Regions from separate parts of the Agrococcus sp. TSP3-2-1 genome, predicted to be linked through region 1. Evidence: predicted binding sites of a transcription regulator. Region 1 holds the regulator's gene; the other holds the start of a gene.
What was found. Region 1 encodes HrcA, which represses chaperone genes, less so after heat shock. Its sites were predicted from a motif close to TTNGCACTCGNNNNNNNCGAGTGCNAA; they were not measured.

Region 1 (7,787 bases):
GTTCGCGGCCTGGTTCTTGTGGATGACGCCCTTCGAGGCAGCCTTGTCGAGCTTGCGCGCCGCCACGGCGACCTTCTCCTGCGCCACGGCCTTGTCGCCGGCGGCGATGGCCTTCTTGGCCTCGCGCACAGCGGTCTTGACCTCGCTCTTGACGGCGCGGTTGCGGTCGGTCGCCTTCTGGTTGGTGAGGATGCGCTTGATCTGCGACTTGATGTTCGCCACGTGGGGTCCTGTTCTGATCGGAAGATGGTTGGCGGCGGCTTGCGCTCCTGCAGAGCCCCGCCGCGACCCGCCCTCGCGCGACGGGCACGCGGAAGAAGGGGAAGCCAACGAACGACTCTACCAGCGCGCCGCCCGCGGTCGCAACGCGGCCCGACGCATCCGCTGTGGGAGAATGGACCATTCCGCACCACTCCATCGAGACCCCCATCGAGAAGGACCCGTGAGCCCCAGAGCGACCAAGGCACTCGAGCCTGCCTCGACCGATCCCGCGAGCATCCGCAACTTCTGCATCATCGCGCACATCGACCACGGCAAGTCGACCCTCGCCGACCGGATGCTGCAGCTCACGGGCGTCGTCGACGACCGCTCGATGCGCGCGCAGTACCTCGACCGGATGGACATCGAGCGCGAGCGCGGCATCACGATCAAGTCCCAGGCGGTGCGGATGCCGTGGGAGCTCGACGGCGAGACCTTCGCCCTCAACATGATCGACACCCCCGGTCACGTCGACTTCACCTACGAGGTGAGCCGCTCGCTCGCCGCGTGCGAGGGCGCGATCCTGCTCGTCGACGCCGCGCAGGGGATCGAGGCGCAGACGCTCGCGAACCTCTACCTCGCGATGGACAACGACCTCGAGATCATCCCGGTGCTCAACAAGATCGACCTGCCGGCCGCCGACCCCGACAAGTTCGCGGCCGAGATCGCCGGCCTCATCGGCGGCGACCCCGACGACGTGCTGCGCGTGAGCGGCAAGACGGGCGTCGGCGTCGACGCGCTGCTCGATCGCGTCGTGCGCACGATCCCCGCGCCGCAGGGCGACGTCGACGGCCCCGCTCGCGCGATGATCTTCGACTCGGTCTACGACAGCTACCGCGGCGTCGTCACCTACGTGCGCATGGTCGACGGCAAGCTCTCGCCGCGCGAGCAGATCCAGATGATGTCGACCGGCGCGCGCCACGAGCTGCTCGAGATCGGCGTCTCGAGCCCCGAGCCCGTCCCCGCGAAGGGCCTCGGCGCTGGCGAGGTCGGCTACCTCATCACGGGCGTGAAGGACGTGCGCCAGTCGAAGGTCGGCGACACGGTCACGACCTTCCGCGCCCCCGCGACCGAGCCGCTCAAGGGCTACGCCGACCCGAAGCCGATGGTCTTCTCAGGGCTCTACCCGATCGACGGCAGCGACTACCCGGTGCTGCGCGAGGCGCTCGACAAGCTCAAGCTGTCGGATGCGGCGCTCGTCTACGAGCCGGAGACCTCCGTCGCGCTCGGCTTCGGCTTCCGCTGCGGCTTCCTCGGCCTCCTGCACCTCGAGATCATCACCGAGCGGCTCGAGCGGGAGTTCAACCTCGACCTCATCGCGACCGCCCCGAGCGTCATCTACGAGGTGCAGACCGAGGACCGCGTCGTGCACACCGTGACGAATCCGAGCGAGTTCCCCGACGGCAAGATCCACTCGATCGTCGAGCCGATGGTGCGCGCGACGATTCTCGCGCCGAAGGACTACGTCGGCGCGATCATGGAGCTGTGCCAGTCGCGCCGCGGCACGCTCGGCGGCATGGAGTACCTGTCGGAGGACCGCGTCGAGCTGCGCTACCGCCTGCCGCTCGGCGAGATCGTCTTCGACTTCTTCGACCAGCTGAAGTCCAAGACGCAGGGCTACGCCTCGCTCGACTACGAGCTCGACGGCGAGGAGGAGGGCGACCTCGTCAAGGTCGACATCCTGCTCCAGGGCGAGCAGGTGGATGCGTTCAGCGCGATCGTGCACCGCGACAAGGCCTACGCCTACGGCGTGCTCATGGCGGGCAAGCTCAAGGAGCTCATCCCGAGGCAGCAGTTCGAGGTGCCGATCCAGGCCGCCGTCGGCGCGCGCATCATCGCGCGCGAGACGATCCGCGCGATCCGCAAGGACGTGCTCGCGAAGTGCTACGGCGGCGACATCTCCCGCAAGCGCAAGCTGCTCGAGAAGCAGAAGGAGGGCAAGAAGCGCATGAAGATGGTCGGCCGCGTCGAGGTGCCCCAGGAGGCGTTCATCGCCGCCCTCTCGAGCGGCGAGTCGAAGAAGGACGCGAAGTGAAGCCCATCCGCGAGCGCTCGACGAACTACGGCGCCGTCGGCGCCACCTCCCACTTCGACTTCACGCGCTTCCCGCCGAAGGGCTTCGAGGTCGTGCAGCGCCGCTCGCGCATCGGCCACGGCCGGCCGCGCTTCGACGCCGCCGTCGCGGCGCTGCGCACCTGGAAGGTGCAGCGGCTCGCGGGCATCGAGGTCGACGTCGTCGGCACCGAGGACGGCACCGTCTACCGCCCGGTCGGCTTCCAGGACGGCGAGGCGACGCGCGCCGCGAGCGTCGAGCCGCAGCAGGACTTCGGGCCTGACGGCGAGCCGTTCCTGCAGCCGGGCGACTCGATCGACCAGCGCATCCGCTTCCTCGGCATCCAGCTCCACGCCCCGATGCGCGTCATCGCGGTCGAGGAGGAGCCGAACAGCCACGGCGTGATCCTCGGCTCGCTCGAGGGCCACCCCGAGGCGGGCGAGGAGCGCTTCACCGTCGAGATCGCCGAGGACGAGACCGTCTTCCTGCACTTCCGCGCGATCGTCCGCAACGCCGCCTGGTACGCCAAGCTCGGCGCGCCCGTCTCGAAGGCGCTGCGCGCGAAGTACCACGACCGCTACATGGACGTGCTGCGCTCGATCGACGTGCGCTGACGTGGGTCGCCTGCCCGACGGCGAGGCGGCTCCGGCCGACGGCCGGCTGCCCGAGGGCACCGCGGCCGACGCGCCCTTCGGCGCCTACATCCACGTGCCGTTCTGCTCCGTGCGGTGCGGCTACTGCGACTTCAACACCTACACGGCCGACGAGCTGCGCGGGGCGAGCCGCGCGGGCTACCCCGGCGACGTCGCCGCCGAGATCCGCCTCGCGCGCGAGGTGCTCGGCGAGCTCGGGCCGCTCCGCCCGATGCAGACCGTCTTCTTCGGCGGCGGCACGCCCACGCTCCTGCCCTCGGGCGACCTCGTCTCGATGCTCACGGGCGTGACGGATGCGTTCGGGCTCGCCGAGGGCGCGGAGGTCTCGGTCGAGGCGAACCCCGACTCGATCGACCTCGCCGGGCTCGTGCAGCTGCGCGCGGGCGGCGTGACGCGCGTCTCGATCGGCATGCAGTCGGCGGTGCCGCACGTGCTCGCCGCGCTCGACCGCACGCACGACCCCGAGCGCGTGCCGCTCGTCGTCGAGTGGGCGCGCGAGGCGGGCCTCGAGGTGAGCCTCGACCTCATCTACGGCGCGCCGGGCGAGTCGCTCGCCGACTGGCAGCGATCGCTCGACGCGGTCGTCGCGATGGCGCCCGACCACGTCTCGGCCTACGCGCTCATCGTCGAGGAGGGCACCGCGCTCGCCCGACGCATCCGCCGTGGAGAGCTCGCCGCGCCCGACGACGACCTGCAGGCGGCGATGTACGAGGCGGCGGATGCGTCCCTCGGCCAGGCGGGCTACTCCTGGTACGAGATCTCCAACTGGGCGCGGGGCGACAAGGTGGCGCGCCACAACCTCGCCTACTGGCGCGGGCACGACTGGTGGGGCTTCGGCCCCGGCGCGCACAGCCACGTCGGCGGTGTGCGCTGGTGGAACGTCAAGCACCCCGCCGCGTATCGCGATCGGCTCGTCGCGGCGTCGTCGCCCGCGCTCGCGCGCGAGGTGCTCGACGACGAGACGCGCCGGGTCGAGCGCGTGCTGCTCGAGTCGCGGATCGCCGAGGGGCTCGCGATCGACGTGCTCGACGCGGAGGGGCGCCGCGCGGTCGCGGGACTCGTCGCCGATGGCCTCGTGGACGGCAGAGCCGCCCTCGCCGGCCGGGTGATCCCGACGCTGCGAGGGCGGCTGCTGGCCGACGCCGTCGTGCGGCGCCTGCTGCCGTAGGGCCTACTTCACCAGCCGCCAGTTGAACGGGTAGCGGTAGGAGCCGCCGGCGTTGACGCGCACGCCGCCGATGATCGAGAAGATCACCTGCAGCAGCGGCGGCACCCAGTAGAAGGCGCCGAGGATCGAGCCGATGCCGAAGGTGATGATGCCGAGCACGACGGCGAGCACCCAGATGCCCACGACCAGGATCGTCATGAAGATGCCGAAGTTCAGCGCCTCCTTCGACTCCTGCCGGGCGAAGGCGCTGCGGTCCTTGTAGATCAGGTAGACGATGAGCGGCCCGATCCAGCCGCCGAAGCCGCCGGTGACGATCGTCGAGAGGCCCGAGAGGTGGCCCCACATGCCGGCGTTCTTCTCGTCGACGGGCGACATCGGGGCGCCGGCCGCGTACTGCGGCTGACCGGGGGCGCCGTACTGCGGCGACCCGGGCTGGGGCGAGCCGTACTGCGGCGCGTCGTACTGCTGGCTGCCGGGCTGGCCGTATCCGGGCTGGCCGTAGCCGCCCTGGCCGTACCCGGGCTGTCCGCCGGGCGGCTGGCCCTGCTGGCCCGGCTGCGGCTGGCTCCACTGGCGGTTGGGGTCCGCGCCCCCCGCGCCGAACGCCGGCTGGCCCGGGGCGCCGGGTGCGCTGCCGGCCGCGGGAGCGGAGAACGGCTCGGCCGGCTGGCCGAGCGCGGGAGCTGCGGGCGCGCTGGGGGCTGCGTGCTGCTCGTGGGTGACCGAGAAGCCCTCGACGGAGGGGTCGGTCGGGTCGTGCTGATCGTCTCGGCGGGGCACGTTGGGGTCGGACATGGGGAGTGCCTTTCGTGAATGGTCCGCGAAGTCTGCGGACGTTCCGCACGGCCATTGTGCGCCCGGGTGGCTGGGGAAGGGGTGAGCGATCGGGCGCGGCGCGTCGCGGCGCGGTAGGATTGGCAGTCAGCATCGGAGAGTGCCAGTCGGGGGAAGGAGCGCGAGATGGTCTCGGATCGCGGTCTCGACGTCCTCCGGGCGATCGTCGAGGACTACGTCGCCCTCCGCGAGCCGGTGGGCTCGAAGTCGATCGTCGAGCGGCACGCCTTCGGCGTCTCCGCCGCCACGATCCGCAACGACATGGCGCTCCTCGAGGAGGAGGAGCTCATCGTCGCGCCGCACACCTCCTCGGGGCGCGTGCCGACCGACAAGGGCTACCGCGTCTTCGTCGACCGGCTGCAGCGCATGCAGCCGCTCACGCCCGCGCAGCGCCAGGCGATCGCGCGCTTCCTCGACGAGTCCGTCGACCGCGACGACGTGCTCGCCCGCACCGCGCGGCTGCTCTCGAGCCTCACGAACCAGGTCGCGCTCGTGCAGGTGCCGCTGCGGCGCCCCGGCGCCGTGCGCCGCGTCGAGCTCGTCGCCGTCACGGAGTCGAAGGTGCTCGCCGTGCTCATCCTCGACTCGGGCCGCGTCGAGCAGCGCCTGCTCGACGTCGGGCAGCGCATCGAGCCCGACCAGGCCTCGGTGCTCGGCCGCGCGTTCACCGAGACGATCGCCGAGCTCGCGCCCGCCGAGGCCGTCCAGCGCCTCTCGTCGACCGCCGCATCCGCCCCCGCCTCCATCGCCGCCGCGACCGGTGCCGTCGCGCAGACGCTGACCGAGATGCTGCAGGGTGCCGGCGGCGACCGCATCGTGATGGCGGGTGCCGCGAACCTCGTGCGTGAGGAGCGAGACTTCCAGGGCACCGTGACGCCCGTGCTCGACGCGATCGAGGAGCAGGTGACGCTGCTGCGCCTCTTCGACGAGATGGGCTCCGAGGGAGAGGTCGCGACCCGCATCGGGCGCGAGCTCTCGGGGCCGCTCGGGGAGGCGGCGGTCGTGGCATCGACCTACACCGCCGACGGCAGCGAGGGGCACGTGGGCGTCCTGGGCCCGACCCGGATGGACTACGCAGGGAACATGGCCGCGGTGCGCGCAGTGGCGCGCTACCTCACGCGGCTGCTGAGCGAGGACTGAGTGAGCGACCACTACGAGACACTCGGCGTCGAGCGCGACGCCACGCAGGACGAGATCAAGAAGGCGTACCGCCGCCTCGCGCGCGAGCTGCACCCCGATGTCAACCCGAGCGAGGACGCGGCGGAGCGCTTCAAGGACGTCACGCACGCCTACGACGTGCTCGGCGACCCGCAGTCGCGCGCGGAGTACGATCGCGGGCCCTCGCTCGGCGGCGGGAGCTTCGGATTCGGCGACATCTTCGAGCAGTTCTTCGGCGGCGGCCGCTCGGCCGGCCCGCGCTCGCGGCGCCAGCCGGGGCAGGACAGCCTGCTGCGCGTCGACCTCGACCTCGCCGACGTCGTCTTCGGCGTGCACCGGGAGCTGCGCGTGCAGACGGCCGTGCTGTGCGAGACGTGCGACGGCGCGTGCACGGCGCCCGGCACGAGCCCGCAGCGCTGCACGATGTGCGGCGGCTCCGGTCACGTGCAGCGGCAGGTGCGGTCGCTGCTCGGCAACGTCGTCACGTCGCAGCCGTGCGCGGCGTGCCAGGGCTACGGCAGCATCATCCCCGAGCCGTGCCCGACGTGCGCCGGCCACGGCCGCGTGCGCGCCGAGCGCACGATCCCGGTCGACATCCCCGCGGGCGTCGACACGGGCCTGCGCATCCAGCTGCCCGGCCAGGGCGAGGTCGGCGAGGCCGGGGGACCGGCCGGCACGCTCTACCTCGAGATCAACGTGCGCCACCACGATGTCTTCTCCCGCTCGGGCGACGACCTGCTCGGCACGCTCGAGGTGTCGATCTCGGACGCGGCGCTCGGCGCGCGCAGCACCGTCGAGGGCATCGACGGGCCGGTCGAGGTCGAGGTGCGCCCCGGCACGCAGTCGGGCGACGTCATCACGATCGGCGAGCGCGGCGTCTCGCGCCTGCGCGGCGCCGGTCGCGGCGACCTCAAGCTCGGCGTGCAGGTCGTCACGCCGCAGCGCATCGACCGCCGCACGGAGGAGCTGCTGCGCGAGCTGCGCGACCGCACGAAGGCGCCCGCGCCGCAGCTCGCGCAGTTCAAGCAGGGACTGTTCGCGAAGATGCGCGACCGCTTGCGCCTCTGATGGCCCACTGCTACTGGCACGACGCGCTCGCGGGCGCCGAACCGGGCGCCGTGGTGACGCTCGAGGGCGAGGAGGCGCACCACGCCGCCGTCGTCTCGCGGATGCGCCGCGGCGAGCGCGTGCTCGTGAGCGACGGCGCGGGGACGCTCGCCGAGGGGATCATCGACCGCGTCGAGCGCGACGGGGTCGACGTCGTGCTGCAGCGCGTCGAGGCGGTGCCGCAGCCGAGCCCGCGCATCGCGCTCGCCCAGGCGCTCGCGAAGGGCGACCGGGCCGAGCTCGCCGTGCAGGCCTCGACCGAGCTCGGCGTCGACGCCATCGTGCCGTGGCAGGCGCGGCGCAGCGTCGTGCAGTGGAAGGGCGATCGCGGCGACAAGGCGATCGAGCGCTGGCGGCGCATCGTCCGGGAGGCGGGCAAGCAGGCGATCCGCGCGCGGCTGCCCGAGGTGACCGGCGTCGTCGACACCGCGGGACTCGCGGCGCTCGGCGCGCGATGGCAGCTCGTCGTGCTCGACCCGACCGCGCCCGCCTCGATCGCGGAGGTGCCGATCGAGCGCGACGCGCTGCTCGTCGTCGGGCCCGAGGGCGGCATCGA
Region 2 (7,787 bases), on a different contig from region 1:
CGCCTACCTCGGCGCGCACCACGACACCGACCTGGGCACCCTGACGAACCAGCAGGTCGCCCAGATCCACGAAGCGGCCGAGGAGGAGGTGCCGGTCGACCCGGAGGCATCCGCGACCGACTCCGAGACCCGCACGGGCGGCGCGACGCGGGTCACGGCCGCCGACGACGAGGAGGGCCAGCGATGACCGCGACCGGTGCGACGACCACCCCGGTGCTCGAGACGAAGGAGCTGGTGGCCGGCTACCTGCCGGGCGTCAACATCCTCAACGGCTGCTCGATCGTCGCCAACCAGGGCGACCTCATCGGCATCATCGGACCGAACGGCGCCGGCAAGTCGACGCTGCTCAAGGCCGTCTTCGGCCAGGTGAACATCCGCGAGGGGTCGGTGCTGCTCAACGGCGACGACATCACCGGGCTCAAGGCCGACAAGCTCGTGAGCAAGGGCGTCGGCATGGTGCCGCAGAACAACAACGTGTTCCCCTCGCTCACGATCGAGGAGAACCTCGAGATGGGGCTCTTCCAGGAGCCGAAGATGTTCAAGGAGCGCTTCGAGTTCGTCGGCGCGCTCTTCCCGGAGCTCGTGAAGCGGCGCAAGCAGCGCGCGGGCAGCCTCTCGGGCGGTGAGCGCCAGATGGTCGCGATGGGCCGCGCGCTCATGATGGACCCCGCGGTGCTGCTGCTCGACGAGCCGAGCGCTGGCTTGAGCCCCGTGCGCCAGGACGAGACGTTCCTGCGGGTCGCCGAGATCAACAGCCACGGCGTCACGATCGTCATGGTCGAGCAGAACGCGCGGCGCTGCCTGCAGATCGCGCACCGCGCCTACGTGCTCGACCAGGGCAAGGACGCCTACACCGGCACCGGCCGCGAGATGCTCAACGACCCCAAGGTCATCCAGCTCTACCTCGGCACGCTCGCGACCGACGTCGAGGAGAAGGCGCGCACGTCGTCGCAGGCGACGGTCGAGCCGACGCCCGACGTGGCCACGACGACCGCTCCCCCGGTGGTCACGGAGGACCCGAAGGCGCCCTGACCCGGGATGCGACGAGGGCCCCGCTGCGCGAGCTGCGGGGCCCTCGCCGTCGCCACGGGGCCGACGTCAGGCCGAGCGCGCCGCGAGCAGGGGGAGCCCGGGCCCGTCGAGCTCCGGCAGGAGCGCCGCGCGGCCGGTCATCGCCATGATCAGCGCGAGCGCGCTGCCGCGCACGACGTCGCCCTCCCCGATCGCCACGTCGACGTCGGCCGCCTCGAGGCGCAGGCCGCGCACGCGCCGCTTGGCGACGACCACGAGGTCGGTGCCCGCGTAGTAGCGCAGGAGCGCCGCGAGCACCTCCGGTGGATGCGCTCGCGCGATGCCGAGGGGACGCCGGATGTCCTCGCCGTGCACGACGACCTCGCCGAGCAGCGCCAGGCGCGGCAGCGGGGGCGAGACGCGGCTGCCGATCGTGGCGCGGAAGCGCGCGAGCGTGACGGCGGGCGTCTCGCCCAGCTGCTCCCGCAGCCGGTCGTCGACCTGCCGGTCGAAGTCGAACCGCGCGCGCAGCACGCCGACGAGCCATCGCGCGCGCGAGACCGCGCCGCTGACCGTCAGGTGAGCGAGCACCTCCCGCACCGAGAGCCCCGCGCACAGCGACGGCGTCGACCAGCGCGCGTCGTCCAGGCCCGCGAGGTCGTCGGCGAGCGCCTGCCGCTCCGCGTCGATCCATGCCCACGCGCCGTCCTCCGCCATGACAGCATCCTCGCGCATGCGCTCGAGGACCGCACGGCACCTGCGAGCACGAAGAGGGCCCCGCCGCAGCGGGGCCCTCTCGGTGCGCGTCAGGTCACTCGTTGAGCGAGCCGAACTCCGCGTTCAGGAAGGTGTACTGGTTGTCGGCACCGTACTGGTAGATGCCGATGTACGCCTCGGTCGGGTCGCCGTTCTCGTCGAACTCGATCGGGCCCGAGGGGCCGTCGTAGTCGATGTCCTCGCCGTCGGCGATCAGCTGCAGGCACTCCGCGACGTCGGTGCACTTCGTGCCGCCCTCGGAGACCGACTGCAGGTTGTCGCGGATGGTCTCGGCGTCGGCACTGCCGCCCTGCGCGGCCGCGAGGGCCGCGAGGATGACCGCGTCGTACGACTCGGGGCCGTACGAGAAGTCCTGCAGGTTGGGGTCCTGCTCGAGGAGGCGGTCGCGGAACGTCTCGTCGGCGGGGTTGCCGGGGAGCGTGCCCTTCGCGCCGTCGAGCGTGCCCTCGGGGAAGTTGTAGTCGTTCGACAGGTTGCCGTCGACGAAGTACATGCCCGAGGCCGGGAAGCCCTGCGTCACGAGCTCCGGCACGATCTGCGCCGTCTCGGCGAAGGCGATGATGGCGATCGCGTCGGGCTGGCCCGCCATGATCTCCTGCACCTGCGTGGTGAAGTTCGTGTCGCCCGGGTTGTAGAGGACGCTGCCCGTTACGGTGCCGCCGGCGGCCTCGACCGCCGCGGCCGCGTTCTCCTGCAGACCGGTGCCGTACGGATCGTTGATCGTGATGAAGCCGACGCTCGCCGCGCCGTCGCCCGTCATGAGGTTGCCGAGCACTCGGCCCTGCAGCACGTCGGAGGGGGCGGTACGCCAGTAGAACCCGTCGTCGGGGTAATCCGAGAAGTCGGGCGAGGTGTTCGCCGGCGAGATCTGCACGACGCCCGCGTCGATGAGCTGGTCGATGAACGTGAACGAGACGCCAGACGACGCCGCGCCCACGACGATGTCCGCGCCGGCCGAGATCAGCTCGCCCGCCGAGGCGGTCGCGATGTCGGTCGTCGTGTCGCCAGAGTCGCGGTGCTGCACGTCGACGGTGAACTCGAAGCCGGCGGCCTCGAGGTCGGCTGCCGCGAGGTCGACGCCCGCGAACTCGGGCGGGCCGAGGAAGGCGAGGTTGCCCGTCTGGGGCAGGATCGTGCCGACCACGAACTCCGTGTCGACCTCGCCGTTGCCCTCGGGTCCGGCCGAGCCCGACGGCGTGGCGGCGCCGCCGCCCCCGCCGGAACATGCGGCGAGCAGCAGCACGCCGGCGGTCGCGGCGCCGAGCGCCGCGAAGCGCCGGGGCTTGGGCCCCTTGGTGCGAAGGAAGGACTGCATTGTGCTCCTCAATTGCGTGGGACGCGCTAGCGCGCGCGTTTGCACCACAGTAGGCGAGCATCGCGCCGAATTCCGCGCATTCGCGTTACGTCCTGGTAACGGTCTTGGCGCAAGCGACCCCGCTTGCGCCGGGGCACGGTGAGTCCTCGGCCGCCGCTGAGCGGCGATCAGGCTGCGGGCGGTAAGGGGCGTGGCCGGCGGAACCGCCCGACGACGAGGTCGACCGAGACGAGCACGAGCGAGAGCCAGACGAGCGCGAAGCCGATCCAGCGCTCGAGCGGCATGGGCTCGAGCATGACGAAGGCACCGAAGAGGAAGGAGATGATGGGCGCGAGGTACTGCGTGAAGGCGAGGGCGGTGAGCGAGATGCGCCGGGCGGCCGCCGAGAAGGCGAGCAGCGGCAGGGCCGTCACGAGGCCGAGGCCGACCGTCGCCCAGATGCCGGTCGCACCGGCTGCGCCGACCGTCACCCCGTTGATGCTCACCGCGACGGCGAGCATGACGAGGGAGGCGGGGACCACGGCCGTGGTCTCGATCGTGAAGCCCGAGAGCGCATCCACCGATCCCCCGACGCGCTTCTTGATCAGGCCGTACACGCCGAACGACAGCGCGACCGTGAGGCCGAACCACGGCACCTCGCCGTAGCCGATGACCATGACGAGCACGCCCACGGCGCCGAGGCCGACCGCGACCCACTGCGCGGGGCGCAGGCGCTCGCCGAGGAAGAGCACCGCGAGCACGACCGAGACGAGCGGGTTGAGGAAGTAGCCGAGGCTCGTCTCGAGCACCTTGTCGGAGAGCACGGCGACGATGAAGGCCGTCCAGTTGACGAGCACCGCGTGGCCCGCGAGCACGAGCGTCCAGGTGTCGCGCCGGTTGGAGAGGATCGCGCGCAGGCGCACCCAGCCGCGCGTCATCGCGACGAGGCCGAAGCCGACCGCGACGGAGGCGAGCACCCGCCAGCCGATGAGCTCGAAGCCGTCGATGCCCTTCGTGAGCTGCAGGTAGACGGGCACGACGCCCCAGAAGGCGTAGGCGAAGACGGCATACCAGACGCCGGTGGTGCGCTGCTCGGGCATCGTCCCCTTCAATCGCGAAGGCGGCGCCCCCGAAGGGGCGCCGCCGCTGCGTCAGTCCTGGCTCAGCGCTCGACGATCGCGAGCACGTCGCGAGCCGAGAGGACGAGGTACTCGTCGGCGCCGAACTTGACCTCGGTGCCGCCGTACTTCGAGTAGAGCACCTTGTCGCCGACGCTCACGTCGATCGGCACGCGGTTGCCGTTGTCGTCGATGCGGCCGGGGCCGACCGCCACGACCTCGCCCTCCTGGGGCTTCTCCTTGGCGGTGTCAGGGATGACGAGACCGCTTGCAGTGGTCGTCTCTGCCTCGACCTGCTTGATGACGATGCGGTCCTCGAGCGGCTTGATGGAAACCGACACGGTTGCCTCTTTCTTGTCAGACTCTGGGGCGCGCCCGGTCATGCCGGGCGCCGCTCCAAGACTAGGCGGAGAGTTGGCACTCGGTCAACATGAGTGCCAATCGCGGGAGGTTCGCGGGCGATCGGTGGTGTTGGATGAGTGCGATGGACGCCGATGCGCTGCGACTCCTGCTGTCGAAGGAGGGCCTCGCGCTGCTCGACCGCACGGGCGCGGGCCTCGACGGCGGCGAGGTCGTGCGCGAGGTCGCGCGGCTGCGTGCGGAGGGCCACGACCCGCTGCTCGTCGCGACGGTGCTGACGCAAGCGAGGCTGCGCCGTCGGGCGCGGGCGAAGTTCGGCGAGTTCGCCGATGGGATGCTCTTCACCGAAGCGGGGCTCGAGCAGGCGACACGGCTGCGCGTCGCCGCTCACCACGCGGGCCGGATGCGCTCGGCCGGCATGGTCTCGGTCGCCGACCTCGGATGCGGGATCGGCGCCGACGCGCTCGCGTTCGCGACCCTCGGGCTCGAGGTCACTGCGGTGGAGCGCGACGAGGTGACGGCCGCGATCGCCGCCTTCAACCTCGCGGCGTGGCAGGCGACCGTCGTGCACGGCGACGCCCTCGAGACGCCCACGGACGCCCAGGCGCTCTGGTTCGACCCCGCGCGGCGCGACGGCGCGAGCCGGCTGCGCGACCCGGCCGACTGGTCGCCCTCGCTCGACCGGGTCTTCGAGCGCGCTGCCGCGCAGCCGGCGGGCGTCAAGCTCGCACCGGGCATCGACCGCGCGCTGCTGCCTCCCGACGCCGAGCAGCAGTGGGTCACCGACGGCCTCGAGACCGTCGAGGCGGTCGTGTGGACCGGCGCCCTCGCCCGTCCCGCCGCGCCGCGCAGCGCGCTCGTGCTCGGCGACGGCGTGGCGGAGGAGCTCGTCGGTGCGCCGACGCATCCGGAGCCAGGGGAGCTCGGCGAATGGCTCTTCGAGCCGGCGGGCTCCGTCATCCGCGCCGAGCTCATCGGCACGCTCGCCGACCGGCTGGGCGCGAGGAGCGTCAGCGACGGCATCGCGTACCTCACGGGCGACGCGCTCGTCGAGACGCCGCTCGCGCAGGCGTTCCGCGTGCGCGAGACGCTCCCGCTCGACGAGCGGCGGATCGCGCAGCGGCTGCGCGAGCTCGGCATCGGCGAGCTCGAGATCAAGAAGCGCGGCGCGGACGTCGACCCCGCGGCCCTCCGGAAGCGGCTGAAGCTCAAGGGCGACGAGCGGGCCACGCTCATCGCGACGCGCGTGGGCGGGCGCCACCGCGCGATCCTCGCCGACCGCGTTTGACGCCGCATCGGTCAGCCGACGAGGAGCTCCGGCAGCCGCGGCAGCCACTCGACCGCGGTGACGATCGCGAGGATGAGCGCGAGCACCGTGCCGATCGAGCCGGTCGCGACCGCGACGTAGGGCCACGGGCTGTCTTCCGGGCGCCGCCGGAGGGCGAAGAGCGCGCAGACGGTGCCACCGGCGGCGATCGGGAGCCCGGCCCCGCTCATGAACGCGAGCGCGAGGCCGAGGCCCGACACGATGAGCGCGACCCACGTGAGGTCGCTCAGCCGGCGGGCGCCGGCCGCCGGCCGCGGGAGAGCCGGCTCGGTCAACCGCCCATGATCGAGTAGTACTCGATCCACTGCGCGAGGCGGATGGCGTTGACGACGCCGACGATGATCGAGATCACGACCGCGACGGCGCCGACGATCCCCGCGACGAGCGGCCACGGGCGGCCCTCAGGGTTCTTGCGGATGGCGACGAAGCCGAGGATCGCGCCGACGAGCGCGGGCAGGAAGCCGAGTCCGAAGACGAACGAGAGCAGCAGGCCGAGGCCCGAGAGCACGAGCGCCCACACGGTGATGCCGTTGAGCTTCTTCTCGCCGGGCGCGGCGGCGTAGGCGGCGGGCGCGTAGCCGCCGGCGGCGTCGCCGTAGGCGGGAGCCTGGCCGTAGGCGGGAGCCTGGCCGTAGGCGGGAGCCTGGCCGTAGGCGGTCGAGTCGCCGCCGTAGGCGGGCTGCTGGCCATACGCCGGCTGCTGGCCGTACGCGGGCTGCTGCCCGTAGGCCGGCGCGCCGCCGTAGGGCTGCTGCTGGCCGTAGCCAGGCTGCTGCTCGCCGTAGGGCTGCTGCCCGTATCCCGACGCGGGAGCCGACTGGCCGTACGCGGCCTCGCCCTGCGCTGCCTGCTGGTCGAATGCCGGCTGCGAGAAGGCCTGCCCCTGGTCGCCGAACGACGGCTGCTGCCCGTACGCGGGCGGCTGGCCGGAGCCCGAGTCCTGCGGTCCGTACGCGGGGGCGTCGGGCTGCGGGTCGTAGGCCGGCTGCGCCGACTGCTGGCCGAAGTCCGCGGCGGGCTGCTCACCGGCCTGTGGCTCGGCGCCCTCCTGGTCGGGGCGACGGAATCGGTCGTCGGCCTGCGAGAACTGGTCGGTCACGGGGCTCCTCCTTGGCACGCGCGCGGATGCGCGTGATCACGGTATCGCCTAGAGGCCCGGCTGCACCTGCTCGGCGAGCTGCACGATCATCGCGATGCCGGTGATGGTCGCCGAGAGCATCGCCACGATCGTCACGGCGCCGAGGATGATGGCCCAGATCGCGAGCAGCCGGCCGTCCTCACCGGTGCGCTTGATGCGCCCGAGCGCGATCGCGCCCATGACGATCGCCGCGAGCGAGCCGATGATCGGCAGCACCGTCGCGCCGCACGCGGCCGCGATGATCGCGAGCACCGCGAGGGTGCTCGTCGTCGGTCCCGGATGCGTCGGCGCGCTCCACGCCGTCGACTGCGGTCCCGGAGCGGGCTGGGCGGGCTGCGGGGCACCCCACCCCTGCTGCTGCCACGTGGCCTGGCTCATGCTGCGCCTCCTCCGTCTCGGCACCGATCCTGCCAGTCGCGCCTGTGCGGCGCATCGGCGACCTGCTGCGGGCTCAGACCTGCACCGTGCTCGCGTCGAGCGTCGACTCGGCCGCGAAGCCTGCAGGGCTCGGGGCGTCGCCGCGCGCGACGAGCATCGCGCCGACGGCGGCGATCATCGCGCCGTTGTCGGTGCACAGCTCGAGCGGCGGGATGCGCAGCTCGACGCCGTGCGCGGCCGCGCGCTCCGCGGCGACCTCGCGCAGCCGGCGGTTCGCGACCACGCCGCCGCCGAGCAGCAGTCGCGGGATGCCGAGCTCGGCGCACGCGTCGAGCGCCTTCGTCACGAGCACGTCGACGACCGCCTCGCGGAAGCTCGCCGCGA

Region 2: the regulator HrcA is predicted to act here: its motif matches at 4,615-4,641, upstream of groES (co-chaperone GroES).

The regions. Positions count from the first base shown of each region.
Region 1 covers NZ_JAFCWN010000008.1:30,816-38,602, forward strand. The annotation lists gene rpsT (30S ribosomal protein S20) at 1-222, opposite strand, end outside; gene lepA (translation elongation factor 4) at 443-2,293, shown strand; gene ACP7BI_RS11690 (DUF1990 family protein) at 2,290-2,925, shown strand; gene hemW (radical SAM family heme chaperone HemW) at 2,927-4,132, shown strand; gene ACP7BI_RS11700 (DUF4870 domain-containing protein) at 4,136-4,927, opposite strand; gene hrcA (heat-inducible transcriptional repressor HrcA) at 5,093-6,106, shown strand; gene ACP7BI_RS11710 (DnaJ C-terminal domain-containing protein) at 6,107-7,192, shown strand; gene ACP7BI_RS11715 (16S rRNA (uracil(1498)-N(3))-methyltransferase) at 7,192-7,787, shown strand, end outside.
Region 2 covers NZ_JAFCWN010000002.1:395,863-403,649, reverse strand. The annotation lists gene ACP7BI_RS04535 (ABC transporter ATP-binding protein) at 1-187, shown strand, start outside; gene ACP7BI_RS04530 (ABC transporter ATP-binding protein) at 184-1,032, shown strand; gene ACP7BI_RS04525 (maleylpyruvate isomerase family mycothiol-dependent enzyme) at 1,099-1,728, opposite strand; gene ACP7BI_RS04520 (ABC transporter substrate-binding protein) at 1,823-3,103, opposite strand; gene rarD (EamA family transporter RarD) at 3,271-4,182, opposite strand; gene groES (co-chaperone GroES) at 4,245-4,541, opposite strand; gene ACP7BI_RS04505 (THUMP-like domain-containing protein) at 4,685-5,848, shown strand; gene ACP7BI_RS04500 (hypothetical protein) at 5,860-6,162, opposite strand; gene ACP7BI_RS04495 (hypothetical protein) at 6,159-6,986, opposite strand; gene ACP7BI_RS04490 (DUF4190 domain-containing protein) at 7,035-7,403, opposite strand; gene tsaD (tRNA (adenosine(37)-N6)-threonylcarbamoyltransferase complex transferase subunit TsaD) at 7,477-7,787, opposite strand, start outside.